DNA from 4 places in the Thiocapsa rosea genome. Region 4 is predicted to be linked to each of the others. Evidence: predicted binding sites of a transcription regulator. Region 4 holds the regulator's gene; each other region holds the start of a gene.
What was found. Region 4 encodes sigma-54, which starts transcription at its own class of promoters, with help from an activator protein. Its sites were predicted from a motif close to TGGCANGNTNCNTGCTT; they were not measured.

Region 1: BDD21_RS25140 (TOBE domain-containing protein) is a predicted target of sigma-54. The motif match lies at 2,821-2,837, and genes of this name have one in related genera.
Region 2: nifE (nitrogenase iron-molybdenum cofactor biosynthesis protein NifE) is a predicted target of sigma-54. The motif match lies at 1,889-1,905, and genes of this name have one in related genera.
Region 3: BDD21_RS08235 (TorF family putative porin) is a predicted target of sigma-54. The motif match lies at 2,655-2,671, and genes of this name have one in related genera.

What each region holds. Positions count from the first base shown of each region.
Region 1 is NZ_RBXL01000001.1:5,670,310-5,675,014, reverse strand. Features, by position in the region: gene modB (molybdate ABC transporter permease subunit) at 1-250, opposite strand, end outside; gene modA (molybdate ABC transporter substrate-binding protein) at 257-1,057, opposite strand; gene modA (molybdate ABC transporter substrate-binding protein) at 1,086-1,838, opposite strand; gene BDD21_RS25140 (TOBE domain-containing protein) at 1,947-2,759, opposite strand; gene BDD21_RS25135 (hypothetical protein) at 2,909-3,313, opposite strand; gene BDD21_RS25130 (hypothetical protein) at 3,577-3,993, opposite strand; gene BDD21_RS25125 (glycosyltransferase family 39 protein) at 4,426-4,705, shown strand, end outside.
Region 2 is NZ_RBXL01000001.1:2,654,381-2,659,085, reverse strand. Features, by position in the region: gene nifN (nitrogenase iron-molybdenum cofactor biosynthesis protein NifN) at 1-398, opposite strand, end outside; gene nifE (nitrogenase iron-molybdenum cofactor biosynthesis protein NifE) at 391-1,854, opposite strand; gene BDD21_RS11735 (hypothetical protein) at 2,109-2,747, opposite strand; gene BDD21_RS11730 (hypothetical protein) at 2,888-3,253, opposite strand; gene feoB (ferrous iron transport protein B) at 3,423-4,705, opposite strand, start outside.
Region 3 is NZ_RBXL01000001.1:1,811,448-1,816,152, forward strand. Features, by position in the region: gene BDD21_RS08220 (ATP-binding cassette domain-containing protein) at 1-298, opposite strand, end outside; gene BDD21_RS08225 (YifB family Mg chelatase-like AAA ATPase) at 553-2,073, opposite strand; gene ubiK (ubiquinone biosynthesis accessory factor UbiK) at 2,095-2,361, opposite strand; gene BDD21_RS08235 (TorF family putative porin) at 2,773-3,555, shown strand; gene BDD21_RS08240 (P-II family nitrogen regulator) at 3,633-3,971, shown strand; gene BDD21_RS08245 (ammonium transporter) at 3,995-4,705, shown strand, end outside.
Region 4 is NZ_RBXL01000001.1:1,187,217-1,191,921, forward strand. Features, by position in the region: gene lptC (LPS export ABC transporter periplasmic protein LptC) at 1-54, shown strand, start outside; gene lptA (lipopolysaccharide transport periplasmic protein LptA) at 51-572, shown strand; gene lptB (LPS export ABC transporter ATP-binding protein) at 662-1,432, shown strand; gene BDD21_RS05480 (RNA polymerase factor sigma-54) at 1,614-3,098, shown strand; gene hpf (ribosome hibernation-promoting factor, HPF/YfiA family) at 3,129-3,464, shown strand; gene BDD21_RS05490 (PTS sugar transporter subunit IIA) at 3,705-4,154, shown strand; gene hprK (HPr(Ser) kinase/phosphatase) at 4,177-4,705, shown strand, end outside.

The sequences.
Region 1 (4,705 bases), 4.5 Mb from region 4:
ACTGTCCGACAGGTCCGTACGGACCCATCGCCACCAGCAGATAGAATCCGAGCACGGTCGGCGGCAACACCAACGGCAACGCAACCAAGGCGCCGACTGGCCCCTTCCATTTCGATCGGGTGCGGGCGAGCCACCACGCGATCGGCGTGCCGACCAGCATCAGGATGATCGTGACCACGCTCGCGAGCTTGAAGGTCAGCCAGACCGCTGCCCAGTCCGCATTGGTCAGTGCCGGATGAATGTCACCCATGCCCCGTCACTCCTCGATCTGCTCGCCGGGCAGCACGAAGCCGTAGTGTGCCATGATGGCGCGGGTCTCCGGGCTGGTCATAAAGTCTGCGAAGTCATGGGCCAGTGTGTTGCCCTTGGCGCGCAGCGTGACGATGAACCCTTGTTCCAGCGGCTCATGCAGCCTGTCGTCGATCAGGTGATAGCCGCCGGCCTCCACCAGCGTCGGATTCAGCGCCAGGGCCAGTGCGATGACGCCGACCTCGGCGTTGCCGGTCTGCACGAACTGGGCCGTCTGCGCGATGTTCTCACCCATGACGAGCTTGCCCTGCAGCGCGTCCCAGATGCCGGCCGAACGCAGTGCCTCCTCGGCACGCATGCCGTAGGGCGCATGCCGCGGATTGGCGATCGCGATCTTGCGGATCTTCGGGTCCGTCAGGTCGTTCAGCGTCATCGTTGTCGCGTTCAGCACCGGGCTCCAGAGCACGATGCGCCCGAAGGCATAGGGCCGCGTCGGGCCGGCGGACAGACCTTTTTCTTCGAGTCCGCGCGGGAAGGCGATGTCCGCTGAGAAGTACAGGTCGAAGGGTGCACCCTGTTGGATCTGGGTGTGGAACTTGCCCGAGGAGCCATAGATCACGTCGACCTTGGCATCCGGATGGGCGACTCGAAAGGCATCCACGATCTCGTCCATCGCGAACTTGAGATCCGATGCGGCCGCGATGGTGATGGCGCCGGCGGTGTCGGACGTTTGGGCAAGCACCGGAGCGGTCAAGCCCAGGGCCACCGTGGCGGTGATGGCGGTCAGTAGCGTGCGGATCGGATACATAGCGCGGCTCCGGTCAGAGGGTTGTGGTTTAAAGGTCATACCCGTACTCGGCGATGATGGCGCGGGCCTTCTCGCCCTTGAGATAGTCGAACAGCGCCTGCGTGGCGGGATTGTCGGCGCCGCGCGCGAGGATCACGGCATCCTGCCGGATCGGTTGATGCCGCTCGGCAGGGACCTCCCAGACCGAGCCCGCGATGCGCTCCCCGTCTTTGATGAGCTGAGAGAGTGCGAGGAATCCGAGCTCGGCATTGCCGCTCACGACGAACTGGAACGCCTGCGGCAGGTTCTCGCCCAAGACGAACTTGGGTTGCGCGGTTTCCAGCACGCCCATGCCGGTCATGACCTCGACGGCCGCCGCGCCGTAGGGCGCCAGCTTGGGGTTGGGAAGTGCGAGGTGACGGAAGTCGCCGACATAGAGGACGCGACCTTGATCGTCGACATAGCCGGGCTGCGGCGACCAGAGCACCAGCTTGCCGATCGCGTAGGTGAAGCGGCTGCCCGGTGCCGCCTGACCCGCCTGCTCCAGCTTCTCGGGCGTGGCTTCATCGGCTGACAGCAAGGCGTCATAGGGCGCCCCGTTGGTGATCTGAGCGTAGAACTTGCCGCTCGAGCCGAACGACAGGATGGCGCGATGACCGGTCTCGGCCTGGAACGCCTCGGCGATCTTCTGCATGGGGGCGGTGAAGTTGGCGGCGACGGCGACTTGGGTCTCGGCGGCCAGGACGGTGCCGGCCTGCGCTGCGAGCGCAAGGGTGATCAGCATAGAGCGAAAGGGGGTCATCGGGTTCGACCTCGGTGAAAGATGTGCGGTTTGTTCCATTGAGCGGGTCGCGTTATATCCATGTCGACATAACGCGACCCGCGAACATGCCTCGGAGATGGGATGGCCTCAGTCCGATACCGCCAGGATGACGTGCGGCGCCTTGATCAGCGCGCAGGCCCGCCCGCCTTCGGTGATCCCTAGGTCCTTGGTACTCTCCATCGTGATGATTGCGGCCAGTCGCGCGCCGCCATCGAGCGCCAAAACCACCTCGGTGTTGACTGCTCCCTCGGTGATCCGCTCGACCGTCCCGCACAGTCGATTCCGCGCCGAGGTTTTGAGCCCGCCATCCTCGGTCGCCAGGATGACGAACGACGCCTTGATCAAGGCGTAGGCTTCGACGCCCGGCTCAAGCCCGAGCGACTGGACGCTCTCGTTGGTGACAATAGCGACCAGCGGCGTGCCGCCGACATCGAGCGTGACCTCGGCGTTGACGGCGCCCGGTTTGATGGAAGCGACCACTCCGCGCAGATTGTTTCTGGCACTGACCTTCATATTCAAAGCTCCGATCAAGGTGTGGAAGCGATCGAAATCGCAGATGCCCTCGCGCAGTCGCGCAAGAAATTTTCTGTGCTCCCGCTCGGCGGTTTCGTAGACGGTGATCAAGCGTCGTCCCTCCTCCGTGAGCTCCGTTCCCCCACCATGGCGCCCGCCGGTGCGTCGCTGCACCAACGGCTGCGGGGACAGGTTGTTCATTGCATCGACTGCGTCCCAGGCGTGCTTGTAAGACATGCCCATCGCCTTGGCCGCTTGCGAGATCGACCCGGTTGCACCGATTCTGCGCAGCAGCTCGATGCGTCCCCGCCCGACGAATCCCTGTTCGTTGCGGTCGAGCCAGAGCGAGGCGGCGGTGTCGATGCTGTCGTCGGGCGTGTCGGTCATGGTCGGTGTCGAAGACTCCGGTGATGTCGTTATGTTTACGAAGATATAACGCATGACAAAAAAGCACGAAACATGCCGATATTGTGCGGCATCGGCGTGCGCAGTCGCCCGTGTCGCCACTTTGTATTCGAGCACGGCTCGCCGTCAGATCAACGCGGCATCCGCTCGTCGATGCTCATCGCGGTGGTCGCGGCGTCTTCATCGCCGAGCAACTCGATCCGGCGGTGAACCAGCCAGCGTCCGTCGTGCAGGCGCCAGGCGCTGACGGACTCGCTGTAGGACACGGCGAGGTAATACTCCTCGTCGTCGTCGGAGCGGACATCAAGCCGCCGGTAGTCATAGGCTTGGAAGCAGGGGATGTCGTTCCCGTCATGACCGACGACCCTCCGAGCGGCGACATCATGATCACGGAACACCCGGAACGAGCAGGGCGGTACGACGAGATCGATCCAGATCGGGCACAGATCCTCACGCCACGATGGTCGACAGGCCTGCCGGAAACCGCGCCTCCCGGGCGCGGGTCGGTGTCCATAAAGACATGGCACGTTCGTCATCGTCCTGGCTCCTGCCGTTCCCATCCAAAAACATCGCATACCGCGCTCGGCGCGGTTTAAACGGGTATCATCGCCGGAATCCTCGCAGGCATTCTCGAGGGTCGGATCTGTCGGTCTTGCAACAATCAGCCCGTCCTGAGCGGAAACCCAACAATACAAATGGAATTGCGGTGCGACCGACCCGGGCGCGATGCGGGACGATCGGCCGCTCCGACTCGAAACGCGCGATAGCGTTCCAGACCCGCCGAGCGGGGCATCCTCGATCAGCCCAGGATCCGTTCATAGCTGCGCCGCAGCAGATCCAGCTCGACGGGCGGAAGACCTCGCGCTTGGGTCAGATCGATGAAGCTGCTGCCGTGTGCCTGCGCCGTCTCGAAGGGCGGATCGATACTCGTGAAGCGCGCGAGGAAGACCTCGGTGCGCTCCTCGCCTGCGGCGATCTCGCAACGAAACCCCGGCTCCATCTCCAGGCTGCCGCTCGGCAGGCCGAGACGGACCTCGGCGTCGCGCAGAACCCGCGCGGGGTGGGTCACGACCTTCGGCGAGCCACCGCCGCGCTCGTCGATGGCGGCCTCCTCAGGCAGGGCTGCGAAGCCGCAGACGCCGCCGTAGGGCAGCCTCAAGAACCGGGTGCGGGCACTGGTCGACTGCTTGTGGTACATGATCAGGCGCGGAGCCATCGGCGAATCCCCTTCGGAGTTGAGCCCGGCGAAACGCCGGTGTGAGGTCGTGCAACGGGTTTCGATGCTGAGGAACGGTTCAGAAACAAGTAAAACAACTCGACGATAGAAGACCTTTCTTCCACAGTTGTCGTTGTCGTTGTCGTATTCGACAACGACAACGATCAGCTTCGGTGCTCAAGTTATTTCTGACACGTCACCTAGCAAACCTCGCGCCGAACGTCCGATGGACGGGTGCTCGTCAAGCGTCATCGGTTGCCCTGCCGCGCTCTGAGCCTCCGGCGCCGCTGTCGGTCAGGCTCTTGTCACGATTCCTTCATCAAGCCAAGCGCTCGGGTGTCGCATACTCACGGCCCACGCCCGTACCTCCCCCAATCAATCCGGTCTTGCGATCTCGTGTTCTCCGCTCCTCGCCGCTCGCGTTTATCGTCCGTGTCCCTGAGTCCCGTCCAGGCTCGGTTCTGGACGCTCGGGGTCGTGATCCTTCTCATGCTCGTGACCGGGTTCCGGCTGATCGGCCTCGACCATCTCCCGGTGTGGCACGATGAGGTCTTCACGCTGGTCCGCGTCTTCGGCCACCCGGCGGATCTCTGGGAGATGCTCTTCAGCGGCCGGTTGCTCACACCCGACGAGATCCTGGTCTTTCAGCGACCAGACCCTTCGAAGGGCTGGGACGAGACGTTGCGTGCGCTGGTCGAGCATCCGGAGCATG
Region 2 (4,705 bases), 1.5 Mb from region 4:
ACCGGCACGACGGCGATCCCCGCGAACTGCGGCCAGGTCTCGCGAAAGACCCGCACCGCCATCGCGATGTCTGCGCCCTGGGTCTCGACCAGGCCCGTGGTCGGCAGACCGATCAGGTCCGGCGCACTTTTCTCGCAGATGGTCTTCAGCCCTTCGACGACCTGCGCCTCGCTGCCCATGATGGCGCTGACCTGATCGATCGCCGTGGTCTGCAAGGGGATCGGCTCGCGGAAATGACGCACGAAGAAGATCTTCCCGAAGGCCGTACAGCCTTGGGATCCGTGCAACATCGGGATGGTCCGGTTGAAGCCGAGGAAGGCGAGCGCCGCGCCGACGGTCGAGCTGGCCTTCAGCGGGCTGACCGAAAGGGCCTTGTTGCGTTTGATAATCTCAGGCATGGGACTGCACCTCGACAGGGGCGCTTTCGCTTGCGGCAAGCCCTAGGGACTTCGCCGGCATCGGATGGGTTTGCCCCTCTGCCGCCGCCCAGGGCGCCGGACGCCGCACCGCATCCCAGATCGGACTCTCGACCGTCAAACAGAGCTGGCGCGCCAGCTCGACCATGCCGACATAGCCGGCATAGCCGAATTCGCGCTCCTGATTGATGTCGAGGAAGGGGATACGGGCCTTGAGCGCCGTGTAGAGGTTGCGCCCCCCGGCGATCAGGATGTCGACGTCGTTTTCTCTGACCCGATCGATTAGGCCGCGCGGGTTGCCGTCCTCGATCATGACCGCGTCCTCGCCCATCAGCGCACGGATGCGCGCCTTGTCCTCCTCCGTGGACTTGCGGGTGCCGGTCGCGACCACCGTCATGCCCAGATCCTGCAGGGCCGAGATGATCGACCAAGACTTGACCCCGCCGGTGTAGAGCAGGACCTTGCGGCCCTGGAGACGCGCCCGATAGGGCTCGAGTGCCGCGTGGATCTTGGCCTCCTCGCGGGCGACGAGCGCTTCGGTACGGCGGGTGAGATCCGGGTCGTCGATGATCCGCGCGAAATCACGCAGCGCCTGCGAGACGTCCGCGACCCCGTAGAAGCTGCCCTCAAACCAAGGGGTGCCGTAGGACTCCTTGAGCTTGCGCGCGACGTTGATCATGGCCTTGGAGCAGACCATCATGTTGACCTCCGCGCGGTGCATGGTCTGCACCTCGTGGAAGCGAGCGTCCCCGGACAGGCTGCAGAGCACACGCAGACCCAGCTCGTCGAGCAGGGGCAAGACGTTCCAGAACTCGCCGGCGATGTTGTACTCGGCGACCAGATTCACATCGTGGACCTTGAAACCCTCGTGCTCGATCCCCGGCGGGACCGGATCGGGCTCGCGGGTGCCGCAGACCTGGGCGACCATGGTCTCGCCGGCGATCCGGTTGCCGAGATTCTTGGTGCCGTAGAAGCCGGCGGCGTCGACCGACACCACGGGCGTGCCCCACCGCTTCTGCGCCTCCCGACAGACCGCACCGACATCGTCGCCGGTCAGGGCGGGCACGCAGGTGTTGTAAACGAAGACCGCCGCGGGCTTGTAGCTGTCGATCGCCTGCTTGATCCCGAGGAACAGCCGCTTCTCGCTGCGGCCCATGATGACGTCCTGCTCGGTGAGGTCCGTCGTCATGCCGATCTTGTAGAGGCTCGGACCGCTCGAACGCGCACCGCGGTTGTCCCAGGAGTTGCCCGCACAGGCGATGGAGCCATGCACGATGTGCGCGACATCCGCGATCGGTAGAAGCGCGATCTGCGCCCCGTCGAAGGAGCAGCCGCCGGCCGTCGCGCCGGGCTTGAGCTTGGCGCAACCCGACTTTTCCTTCGTGTTGTGCGCACACGCCGGCTCGTCGAGCAGCGCGGCGATCTCTTTTTGTTTCATGAAGGCTCCAAGGGCGTTCGCTTTGGAGCTTCTTAAGCAGGCGCTATGCCAATCGCTATACTTTTGTTTTAATGAGAGAAGAGCATGTGTCTGTCGGTTTCCCGACACGATGGATGTCTGAAATCCCCGCAATCCTTTATGGTGATTTCACGGGCACGGAGCAGCCATTACGCACGTGAACGAAAACGCCGGGGTTACACCATGCCGGGATGGGACACCGGCCACGTGTGTCGCGATCAGCCGGGGAACTCGGGTCAGCGATCGCCACCGGCCATCGCGCAGGCAACGATGCGCCGGAGCAGATCGGCTGCGAAGGCGTGTTCGTCCGGGCTTCCGCTGCCCTCGCGGGCGATATACACCTCGACACCGACATAGCGGGGCGTGGCACGGTCCCACACCATCGGCGGCAGATCCGGTCGCGCGAGCGGGAACGGGAACGGGCGAACACCGGCCAAATCGGCGAATGCGCCGCCGGTGTCGGCCACGAGCTGGATGCCTCTGACCGGGTCGCCGTCGAGGGGACCCGCGGAGGCGATGCGCGCAAGCAGGCTCTGGGCGGCGCAGAAGACGTCGGCCGAGCGACGCAGCTCATCGATCCCGGTATGCAGGTCGATGATCAGCTGCTGGCCGGGCTTTACGCGTTCGAGGATCTGCAAATACAGCTCGCCGTGGCGTCGCCGCCAGCTCGCCAGCTCGTCGGGCAGCGGGCGCTGGCCGGACAGACCGAGCGGGATTCGCAGCACGGCGAAGGTGGCCGGATCGAGACGCGCAGCAACCTGCTCGCCGAAACCCAGCTCGCCGCGGTGCGCGCCGATGACGAGCAGCACCGGCGGAGCCCCGCGACCCGGACGGGGATGACTGTGGTCGGTGGCCCGTGCACGTGTGTTGGGCATCGCCGGGTTGAATACGCGTTAAGCCCGACCGCCCGGAGGCCGGACCGCCGGCTTCGCGACAAGGTGCCGCTCGGACGAAGTCCCGCACTGCACCTGCGGATCCCGCGCGGCGAGCATCCCCGCGGCCCGGAGACACACCTTCATCGGGCCTCGCGAGTCGGAGGCTTTCGAGGAATTGCCACCGGTACCGCATGCGACGACCGGGACTTGTCCGCCACCCGATCGACGACGCCGCACGCACCCTTGCCGCAGCCGTCGCAGCGACCGCCACGGCGCCACAGCTTTCCGTAGAGATAGACCAGCGCGACGGCGACCACCGCTGCGACAACGGCCAGATCGAGCCAGCCGACGGGCTGCTCGGCCGAGATGTCGATCGCAGGCGTGCGATCGACCGCCATCTCGGAGGCCATGGACTGGAGCTGCGCGGATGCCTTCACCTCCCCTGTAACCGATGGCGCGGCGGAATCGGCCGGATGCCCGAGCTGCTCGGTGATCTGATCGGTCATCGGATACTCGTCGGGTTGACCATGAGGGTGGTAGGGAACGGCAAGAAAATAAGTCAAACAACTCGACGATGGAAGACCTTTCCCGCCCTTGTCGTTGTCGTAATCGATCGCCGCCACGCCCACGGATCGGAGACGCAGTCCAGTCATCGCCTCGTGACCCGAGTCTCCCTCAGGCGGGCAGGCCTCGGCGGATGGTGCGCCGCCCGCCGATCAAGCCGACCACGATCAGCAGGGCCAACGCGCCAAGGTAGACTGCGGTCATCACCTGGATGCCGCTCGCCCCGATCGCAGTGCCGATACCGTAGACCAGGCTGGCGACGGCGAGCCCGAGCAGCGTCGGGAAGACGATCGAGAACAGCATCCATTTGTACGAGCCGGTCTGGACCTTGACCATGATGGTGGTCGCGAGACACGGGGGATAGAGCGCGAAGAACAGGATGAGCGCGACGGCCATCAGCGCGGTCGCCCCGCCGGCCGCGGTCTCGGCGCCCATGCGCTGCTCCAGGGTCTGGTTGGTGTCGTCGTCCTGCTGAAACAGCACGCCCAGCGTTGCGACGCTGCTCTCGCGCGCGGCGAACGACGCCAAGAGCGCGACATTGATCTTCCAGTCGAAGCCCGCGAACTGCGTGACCGGCTCGAGCCCGCGACCGATGCTGCCGAGCACGGAGTGGGTGATGCGCTCCTCGCGCATCTCGCGTCGCAGCGTCTGGCGCACCCTGGCGAGATCGCGCAGGGCGCGGCTGGCCTGCCTCGCGTCCTGGTCGGCGGAGGGCGGCCTGACCAGCGCATAGAAGCTCGGGTTGCGTGTTTCGAAGCGCTCGGCCACCGCCTTGGAGCCGGCCTCGCCCTTGGCGTTGAGCCGTGCCCGCTTGTAGTCGGTCTCGAAGTTCAGCAGGTCGACCAGCGACTCGGCACCGCCGCCGAGGACGGCTTCATGATAGGCGTTGCCGGCCAGCGCCTGCTCGAAACGCGCGACCGCCGCCTGCCCTTGCTGCTCGAAATGGGCGCTGCGCTCCGCCGGCAAACCCGGCACATGCAGCAAAGTGAACACGACCACGGCGACCGCAAGCACGACGGTGCCGACCTTCTTCACGTACTGCCAGGTGCGCTCCAACGAGCGGCGCAGCACACCCCACAGGGTCGGCAGGTGGTAGTGCGGCAGCTCCATGACGAACGGCGAGGTCTCCTGCCCGCGCAGCAGGGTGACCGTCAGGAGCTTCGACACCAGGAGCGCAAAGATGATGGTCATCGTCGAGATGTAGAACATCATCAAGGTCTTATCCTCGACGAAGAAGATACCGAGCAGGAGCGTATAGAGCGGAACCTTGGCCAGGCAGTTCATGTAGGGCACGGCAAAGATGGTCGCCATCCGCGCCCGGTGGTCCGGGATCCCCTTGGTCGCCATGACGCCGGGCACCGCACAGCCGCCGGCAAACACGCCGCCTAAGATCA
Region 3 (4,705 bases), 620 kb from region 4:
GCGCCAGCTCGGCCTGGATGCGGCGCAGCTCCGCGTCGCCGTCGAGCACGAAGTCGATTGCCGGGCCCTCGCTGTCCGGGGTGTGCTGGGCGACGTGGGCAACCTCCCAGCCGGTCGGGATCTTCGCTTCGCCGGCGTCGGCGTGGAGATCCCCGAGCAACAGCGCGAAAAGGCTCGACTTGCCGCAGCCGTTGTAGCCGACCAGGCCGACCTTTTGACCCGGATACACGGTAACGTCCGCACTCTCGATCAAGAGTTGCGGGCCGCGGCGCAGGCTGAGTGATTGGAGCTGGAGCATGGTGTCGGGTCTAAACCGCGCCTAGCGCGGTATGGGATGTTTTTGGATGGGATCGACCTCGGCAGACTTGACGTCCGCTGGAGTCGGCGCGGTTAAGAATCTTATATTTTTTCATACTTTAAACCGCGCCAACTCCGACAGTCGTCGGAGCTGGCGCGGCCAAGCCATTCCAGCACATGACGCATACCGCACCGGGCGCGGTTTAAGGTCCGTGGATGCATCAAACAGTGCATGTCTTGCCGGACGCGGTTTGATCACGGCGTCGGGTTGCCGCGATCGAGTCGACGATAACCGATCGCCTCGCCGAGATGTCGCTGCTCGATCCGCGGCAGCCCGTCGAGATCGGCAATCGTTCGGGCCACCTTCAGGATCCGGTGGTAGGCCCGTGCCGATAGGGCCAGGCGAGTGATCGCCTGTTGGATCATGCGTTGGCCGTCGGGCTCCAGGGCGCAGTCGCGCTCGATCTCGGCGGGTCCGAGGACATGATTGGCCTTGCCTGCGCGCCCGATCTGACGGGCGCGAGCGCAATCCACGCGTTGTCGCACCAGCGCTGTCGTTTCCCGCGTCTCCGAGGCGGATTCGCCGAGCCGAGAGAGATCCAGCCGGGGGACCTCGACGTGCATGTCGATCCGGTCGAGCAGCGGTCCGGAGATACGCCCGCGATAGCGTGCCACCTGGTCAAGGGTACAACGACAGCGCCCGCTGTTGTCCCCGAGATAACCGCATGGACAGGGGTTCATCGCCGCAACCAATTGGAATCGCGCCGGAAAGCGCGCCTGCCGCGCGGCTCGCGAGATGTCGATATGACCGGACTCCAAGGGCTCGCGCAAGACCTCCAGGACCTTGCGGTCGAACTCGGGCAGCTCGTCGAGAAACAAGACCCCTTGGTGCGCGAGCGAGATCTCGCCGGGTCGCGGGTTGCTGCCCCCGCCCACCAGCGCGACGCCCGATGCCGTGTGGTGCGGCGAGCGAAACGGACGCTCGCGCCAGCGCGCCGGCTCGAACAGGTCGCGGTCGCTCACCGAGCGGATCGCCGCCGCCTCCAGCGCCTCGTCCTCGCTCAACGGCGGCAAGAGTCCGGGGAGTCGGTTCGCCAACATCGACTTTCCGGTGCCGGGCGGACCGATCAACAGCAGGCTGTGGCCGCCCGCGGCAGCGATTTCCAAGGCCCGCTTCGCATGCTCTTGACCCCTGACCTCCGCGAGCTCGGGATAGACGGGTTCGACGAAATCCCGCTCGCCCGCAACGAAGGTCGGCAGCACACGCGTCCCGTTCAGATGCTCGCACACCTCCATCAGGTGTCGCGCCGGCCGGATCTCGAGTCCTGAGACCAGGGACGCCTCGGCGGCATTCTCGGCGGGCAAGATCAGCTCGCGGCCCGCCTCGCGTGCCGCCACGGCGACGGGCAGGACGCCGTTGACCGGCCGCAAGGCCCCCGAGAGCGCGAGCTCGCCGATCCACTCGTGCTGCTCGAGCCGCTCGGTGAGGATCTGTCCGGAGGCGCCGAGGATGCCGAGCGCGATCGGCAGATCGAAGCGCCCGCCCTCCTTGGGAAGGTCTGCCGGTGCAAGGTTGATGGTGACCCGGCCGATCGGAAACTGGAACCGGCCATTCAGCAAGGCGCCGCGCACGCGGTCCTTGCTCTCTTTGACCGCCATCTCGGGCAGCCCGACCATCGACAGATAGGGCAGCCCTCCGGAGAGATGGACCTCGACCGTGACGGCGGGGGCGTGGATGCCGACCCGGGCGCGGCTGTGCAGGATACAGAGGGCCACGACCGGCTCGGTATCGTGACCTCAATCCGCTCCCGGCCGCCCGGGCGAGAGCGCACGCTCCAGCTCGGCAATGCGCGCTTCAAGCACCGCCAGCTTCTCGCGGCTGCGCGCCAGGACGGCGGACTGGACGTCGAACTCTTCGCGGGTGACCAGGTCGAGCTTGTCCAGGCCGGATTCGAGCGACGCCCGAAGATTGCGGCCGATGTCTTCCTGCAACATCTGAAGGCCCTTGGGCATCGCCGATGCGAGGCGCTGGGCGAGATCGTCGAGCTGTTTTGGATCCAACATGGAGGTTCCTCTGTGCTGCGGTCTGTGCTTGACCCGTGGGTCCAACCTGGATGCGAGTGCCGAATCCGCGGCGACTCCATGGTCGCGAGCGCCGTCGTGACTCGCTGCAGCCGCCATTATAGGACGGCCCGGCGGGCAAGTGGGCCGGCTTTCGATCGGAGTCCGCGGCGACGCACCTTTCTGGTGCGGTCGTTCTTTTGGGTGCCTGCTTATGCTTCGTCGTGGTGCGGCGCGGCGTTGTGTCTTTGCAACATGATGCCGAAATACCTCTTTTTGGCGGGTGTGCTTGCGCCTGGCATGCTATCTGCTTTCACGACTTTACAACGTCACAACCGGCGAGGTCACTCGGGCACCAACCGGTCTTCTTCCAACCTCGACACGCAAGCCCGCATCATCGAGAGGCACACAGCAATGACAACACGACGCATCGGAACCGTTTTGGCGCTTGGGGCGCTGACCATGAGCGCAGGTACCTTCCAGATCGCCGCGGCCAACGAGACGCATAACTTCAGCGCCAATATCGGTGTGGTCAGCAACTATCTGTTCCGCGGCTTGACGCAGACCGACGACGGTCCGGCGGTTCAAGGCGGGCTCGATTACGAGCACAGCAGCGGTTTCTATGCGGGCGCCTGGATCTCCAACGTCGATTTCGGCGACGGAGTCGAATACAACGTCGACTTCGACGAGAAGACGTTCGATGTCGTGGACACCTTCAAATCGCCCGGTTACGAGCTTGATGGTTACCTCGGCTACAGCATGGCCATCAACGACGATCTAAGTTTCGACGTCAATGCCATCTACTACGCCTACCCTGACGGCAAGGATCTCGATTTCGCGGAAGTCGGCGGCAGCGCCACCTGGAAATGGTTGACGGCCGGCTTGGCCTACACGGTCTATGGTCAGGCCGACGATGCGCCCGGCGTGCCCTCCGGCGAAGCGCTCTTCGTCGAAGGTGACTGGTATTACTACGCCAGCCTCGATTTCGCCCTGCCCTACGATTTCGGTCTCGGCATTCGCGGCGGCTATTATGACTTCGATTACAACGACGGCGGCAACGACTATGGTCATTGGGGGCTCACGATCAGCCGCGAAGCCGGTGATTTCGGCACCTTCAGCCTGAATTACGACCAAGTCGGGCGCGATACCTACAACACCGATCCTCAGTTCTGGGTCGGCTGGCTGAAGGAATTCTAAATCCTCCCTCCCCGCACTCGCGATTCCAATCCCTCGGCCAAGGGTTCTCCCTTGGCCTCTACAGGAGACCAATTGCAATGAAACTGGTTGCAGCCATCATCAAGCCGTTCAAGCTGGACGACGTCCGCGAGGCACTCGGGGACATCGGCGTTTCCGGTATCACCGTCATCGAGGTCAAGGGTTTCGGTCGTCAGAAAGGGCATACGGAACTCTACCGCGGTGCCGAGTATGTCGTGGATTTCCTTCCCAAGATCAAGGTGGAGATCGCGGTAGACGACGCGATGGTCGAGAAGGTGATCGAGGCCATCAGCAGCGCGGCGCGGACCGGCAAGATCGGCGACGGGAAGATCTTCGTCTTCGATCTGCAGCAAGTCATCCGCATTCGTACCGGCGAGACCGGATCGGACGCACTCTAGTCGTCGCCGAGAGGATCGCAACGATGTACACATTGGAACCGCGACGACTGGCCGTGCCGGCCTTGGCGGCTCTCGCGCTGCTGACGCCTGCACTGGCATTGGCCGAGGAGGTCCCTGTTCTGAACAGCGGCGATACGGCCTGGATGCTGACCGCGACTGCACTCGTTCTATTCATGACCATCCCGGGTTTGGCGCTCTTCTACGGCGGAATGGTCCGCGCGAAGAACGTACTGTCGGTCTTGATGCAGTGTTTCGCCATTGCTGCGCTCATGACGATCCTCTGGGTTCTCTATGGCTATAGCTTGGCTTTCTCGGCGCAGGGTATGGAGCAGGGCGCCATCAATATCAATACCTTCATCGGCGGGTTGGACAAGGTGCTGCTCGGTGGCGTGACACGCGAGAGTCTCACGGAAGCGATCCCCGAGACGGTTTTTGCGACCTTCCAAATGACCTTCGCCATCATCACCCCGGCATTGATCGTCGGCGCCTTCGCCGAGCGAATGAAGTTCTCCGCATTGCTCTGGTTTATGGCGATCTGGTTCACCATCGTCTATCTGCCGATTGCCCATATGGTTTGGGGCGGCGACGGGGCGCTGATGTGGGACTGGGGCGTTTTGGATTTCGCCGGCGGCACGGTGGTGCATATCAATGCCGGCATCGCGGGTCTCGTCACCGCTCTGGTCTTGGGCAAACGTCGGGGCTATCCGAACACGGCCATGCCTCCGCATAACCTG
Region 4 (4,705 bases):
TTCGACGGACGCGCGCATATCTTTATCGCACCCGAGCAGACCGAGACGCCATGAGCGAGAGAGGAATCGACAACCGGCGGTGCCGGGGCACTGCCCCGGCCGCGACCCTGGCCTTCGTCATGGCCCTCGCGTGCGCCCCGGCAGTGGCGCTCGAGGACGATGCAAGCCAACCCATCTTGATCGAAGCAGACGATGTCGAGGTCCTGGAGGCGGAGAACACCAGCATCTATGTCGGCAATGTCCAGGTCGACCAAGGGAGCATGCGACTCCTCGGCGATCATGTGACCGTTTATCATCGCGACGACCGCCGCCCGCGCTTTATCATTGCGCTCGGCGCGCCGGCCAGCTTCAAACAGCTCCTCGACAACGACGAGGGCGAGGTCCTGGCCTTCGCCAAACGGATGGAATACGACGCCGACAAGGACGAGCTCACCCTCATCGAGGACGCCTTGCTGATTCAGGGGGCCGACCGCGTCGCGAGCGAGCGCATCGTCTACGATCGCGCCCGTGCCCATTTCCGCGCGGGAGGCGGCGGACGGGTCAAGATCACCATCACGCCGGAGGGAGAATGAGGCTAAACCGCGTCCGAGGCGACCGATGACATCCGATCGGAAACCACCCTTGAACGATCCAAAGAGACTCGGCGGAGACGCGGTTTAGGATGAAGGATTCTATTGCGGATTCCGACTTAGGCTCGGGCTCGGGCTCGACGACACTGCGCGCGGAGCATCTGAAGAAGAGCTATCGCGGTCGTCAGGTGTTGCGCGACGTGAGCGTCGGCGTGGACGCCGGCGAGGTCGTGGGCCTGCTCGGACCCAACGGCGCGGGCAAGACCACCTGCTTTTATCTGATCGTCGGACTCATTCCGGCGGACGAGGGCCGCATTGCGCTGAGCGGGCAGGACATCACCCTGAAACCCATGCATGCGCGCGCGCGCGCCGGACTGAGCTATCTGGCACAAGAGCCCTCGGTGTTTCGCAAGCTCAGCGCGCGCGACAACATCCTTGCTATCCTGGAGGCGCGCGGCGACCTGTCTCGGGCCGATCGCAATCTGCGCTGCGAGCGCCTGCTCGAAGAGCTCGGGATCGCCCATGTCAGCGGCTCGCTCGCGCTCAGCCTCTCTGGCGGGGAGCGACGGCGCCTCGAGATCGCGCGTGCGCTCGCGGTGGACCCCCTGGTGATGCTGCTCGACGAGCCCTTCGCGGGCGTCGACCCCATCGCCGTCGGGGACATCAAGGCCATCGTGTCGCATTTGCGCGATCGCGGGATCGGCGTGCTGATCACGGATCACAACGTCCGCGAGACGCTCGATATCTGCGACCGGGGCTACATCATCAGCTCCGGGTGCGTCATCGCGGCCGGCACCCCCGCGCAGCTCCTGGCCGATCAGCAGGTCCGCGATGTCTACCTCGGCGCGGATTTTTCCATGTAGGTGCGAACCGGGAGGTACCTCGAGATGCGAATCGGTTGGCTGCTCTTTCCGAGATGTTGGGTGTAAGATGAGATCCTGCCCCGGCTGATGACGCCTTCACCGGACTGAAACGGCTAGAATCGACCAGCATTGGCCATGGCGGTCACCTGATCGAACACCTCGAAAAGCGCATCCGCGATTCATGAAGCAATCCATCCAGCTTCGGCTCGGCCAACACCTGACCATGACGCCTCAGTTGCAGCAGGCGATCCGTCTGTTGCAGCTCTCCACGCTTGAGCTCCAGAAGGAGATTCAGGAGGCGCTGGACACCAACCTCATGTTGGAGGAAGGCGACGACGCGGATCGCTTCAACGTCGCCGAGACGCAGCAGTCAGGCACGATTCAGAGCGAGGACATCGAAACACCTCGGGTCACCGTCGAGCAGTCGATCGACCGCGAGATCCACGCCGAATCCAACGAGATGCCCGAAGAGCTGCCGGTCGACACACTCTGGACCGACGTCTTCGACTCCCACCTGCCGAGCACCTCGCACGGCTCGGACGACGGCTCGGACTACGATCCCTTTGCCCAGCAAAGCCGCCCTCAGACCCTGCTCGACCACCTCGCCTGGCAGCTCAATCTGTGCAGACTGAGCGAGCGCGACAACATGATCGCCCAAGCGGTCATCGATTCGATCGACGCCGACGGCTATCTGCGCATCGATGTCGAGGAGCTGCTCCTGACCATCGATCACCCCGAAATCAGTGCCGAGGAGGTGGAGGCTGTCGTTCACCGCGTTCAGTCCTTCGACCCGCCGGGGGTGGGTGCCCGCAACCTCCCGGAATGTCTGCTGATACAACTCAGTCAGCTGCCCCCCCAAACACCTTGGCGGAGCACCGCGACGGCGATCTGCCGCGACGGGTTCGAGTATCTGGCCAAGCGCGATGTCGCCTCGCTGGTCCGTCAGCTGAAGGAATCCGAGGACACGGTCGCAGGTGCGCTGGCGTTGATCCGACGGCTCAATCCGCGCCCCGGAAGCCTGATTGCCGGCACGCCGGCCCAGTATGTCGTCCCGGATATCTTCGTGCGCAAACGCGAGGGCCGATGGTCGGTCGAACTCAATCCCGACTCGATGCCTAAACTCAGAGTGAACGCCGACTACGCGCGCCTGATCCGACGCGCCGATCAGAGCGCGGACGGCGTCACCTTGAAGAGCCATTTGCAGGAGGCACGCTGGTTCATCAAGAGCCTGGCCAGCCGCAACGACACGGTGCTGCGCGTCGGCGCGAAGATCGTCGAGATGCAGCAGGAATTCTTCGAGCACGGGGACGAGGCGATGAAACCGATGGTTCTGCGCGATGTCGCCGAGGCATTGGAGCTTCACGAGTCGACCGTATCCCGAGTGACCACGCAGAAATACATGCACACGCCGCGGGGAACCTTTGAGTTCAAGTATTTCTTTTCCTCGCACGTCAACACCGCTTCCGGCGGCGAATGCTCGTCGACCGCCATTCGTGCCCTGATCCGCAAGCTGATCGCCGGCGAGTCCGCGCGAAAGCCCATGAGCGACAGTAAGATCGCCCAAGAGCTCGGCGATCAGGGGATCAATGTCGCGCGGCGAACCGTCGCCAAGTACCGCGAGGCCATGGGGGTTCCACCCTCGAACGAGCGCAAGCGCCTGGATTGACAGGCCGTTTGAACCATAAGGAGTCACAAGATGCAGATCAACCTGACGGGTCATCACATCGACGTCACCGATGCGCTGAAAGGCTACGTCGACACGAAGTTCGAGCGCCTTGCGCGGCACTTCGACCACGTCATCAACGCTCACGTCATCCTGAGCGTCGAGAAGCTTGCCCAAAAAGCGGAGGCCACACTGCACATCAACGGCAGCAAGGTCTTTGCCGACTCGGTCCACGAGGACATGTATGCCGCAATCGACGGGCTGATCGACAAGCTCGATCGTCAGGTCCTGCGCCACAAGGAGAAGAAGAGCGATCATCGCGCAGCGAGCCCGAAGGTCAGCGAGATCGAGGAGTCGGATCAGACCTGACGCACCGGCGTTGTCAGAACGCCGCTGATACCTTCGAGGGGCGCTCTTGCCCCGTCGGAGGCGTTCAACGAACGGGATCGGGCACGAGGCCGGCATGCGGGATCGCCGGCCTCTGCCAGACATCCGAGGATAATCAGCATCCATGACCACACGCCCTTGCCCGCCGTCGCTGCGCGGACATCGATCCAAGAGCCACCAGCTGCAGCGCTGCGCGCCCGCAGCGCACGGGAGCCGATACCGATGCTCAGCCCCGATCTAATCAACGAGGCCCGTATCGGTCACGGCCTCGAGATTTCCAGCAAGAAGCGTTTGCTCGAAACCCTTGCCGAGCTACTCGCCAACGACCACCCCCGTTTGAGCACGGAGAGCGTCTTCGAGCGCCTCCTCGAGCGCGAACGCCTCGGCAGCACCGGACTCGGTCACGGTGTCGCCCTGCCCCATGCCCGGATCAAGGAGGTCTCTCAGGTGATCGGGGCCTTCGTGCAAACCGCCCGCGGGGTGGATTACGATGCAGCCGACGGCGAGCCGGTCGATCTGGCGTTCGCGCTCTTGGTTCCCGAGACCGCGACCGAGGAGCACCTGCAGCTGCTCGCCTATTTGGCAAGTCGCTTCAGCGAGTCGGCAACCCGCGCACGTCTGCGCGATGCGAGCTCGCCCACGGCCATTCTGGACCTTCTCAGAGCGACCTAGCCGTCAAGCGCGGCCGCCGGCGATGATCGAAAGTCTTCAATCCCTGATCTCGCAGACCGGGCCGCGGCTCAAGCTGCGCTGGCTCACGCCCGAGCCGGCGAGCCCGCGCCCGTTGCGCGGCGAGGATCCGGGACGTTCGAGGCAGTCGCTGATCGGCTCTCTGAACTGCATTCATCCCAATCGCCTGCAGGTCATCGGACACGCGGAGCTGCTCTACCTAGCAGAACTGGGCCGGACCGCCTTCGGCGAGACCGTGGAGAGGCTCTTCTCGGATCGTCCGACCGCCGTCATCTTCTCCGACGGCATCGACCCGGAGCCCGCCTTTCGAGAGGCCGCCGAGCAGACCCTCACGCCGCTGCTCGGCTCCTCCCTCGGCGACGAGGAGCTGATCAATCACCTGCGTTATTTCCTCACCCATGCCCTCGCCGAGCGCCGCACGGTGCACGGGGTCTTCATCGAGGTCCTGGGTATGGGCGTTCTGCTGGTCGGCGATCCGGCCGTCGGCAAGAGCGAGCTGGCGCTCGATCTGATCGCGCGAGGACATCGGCTCA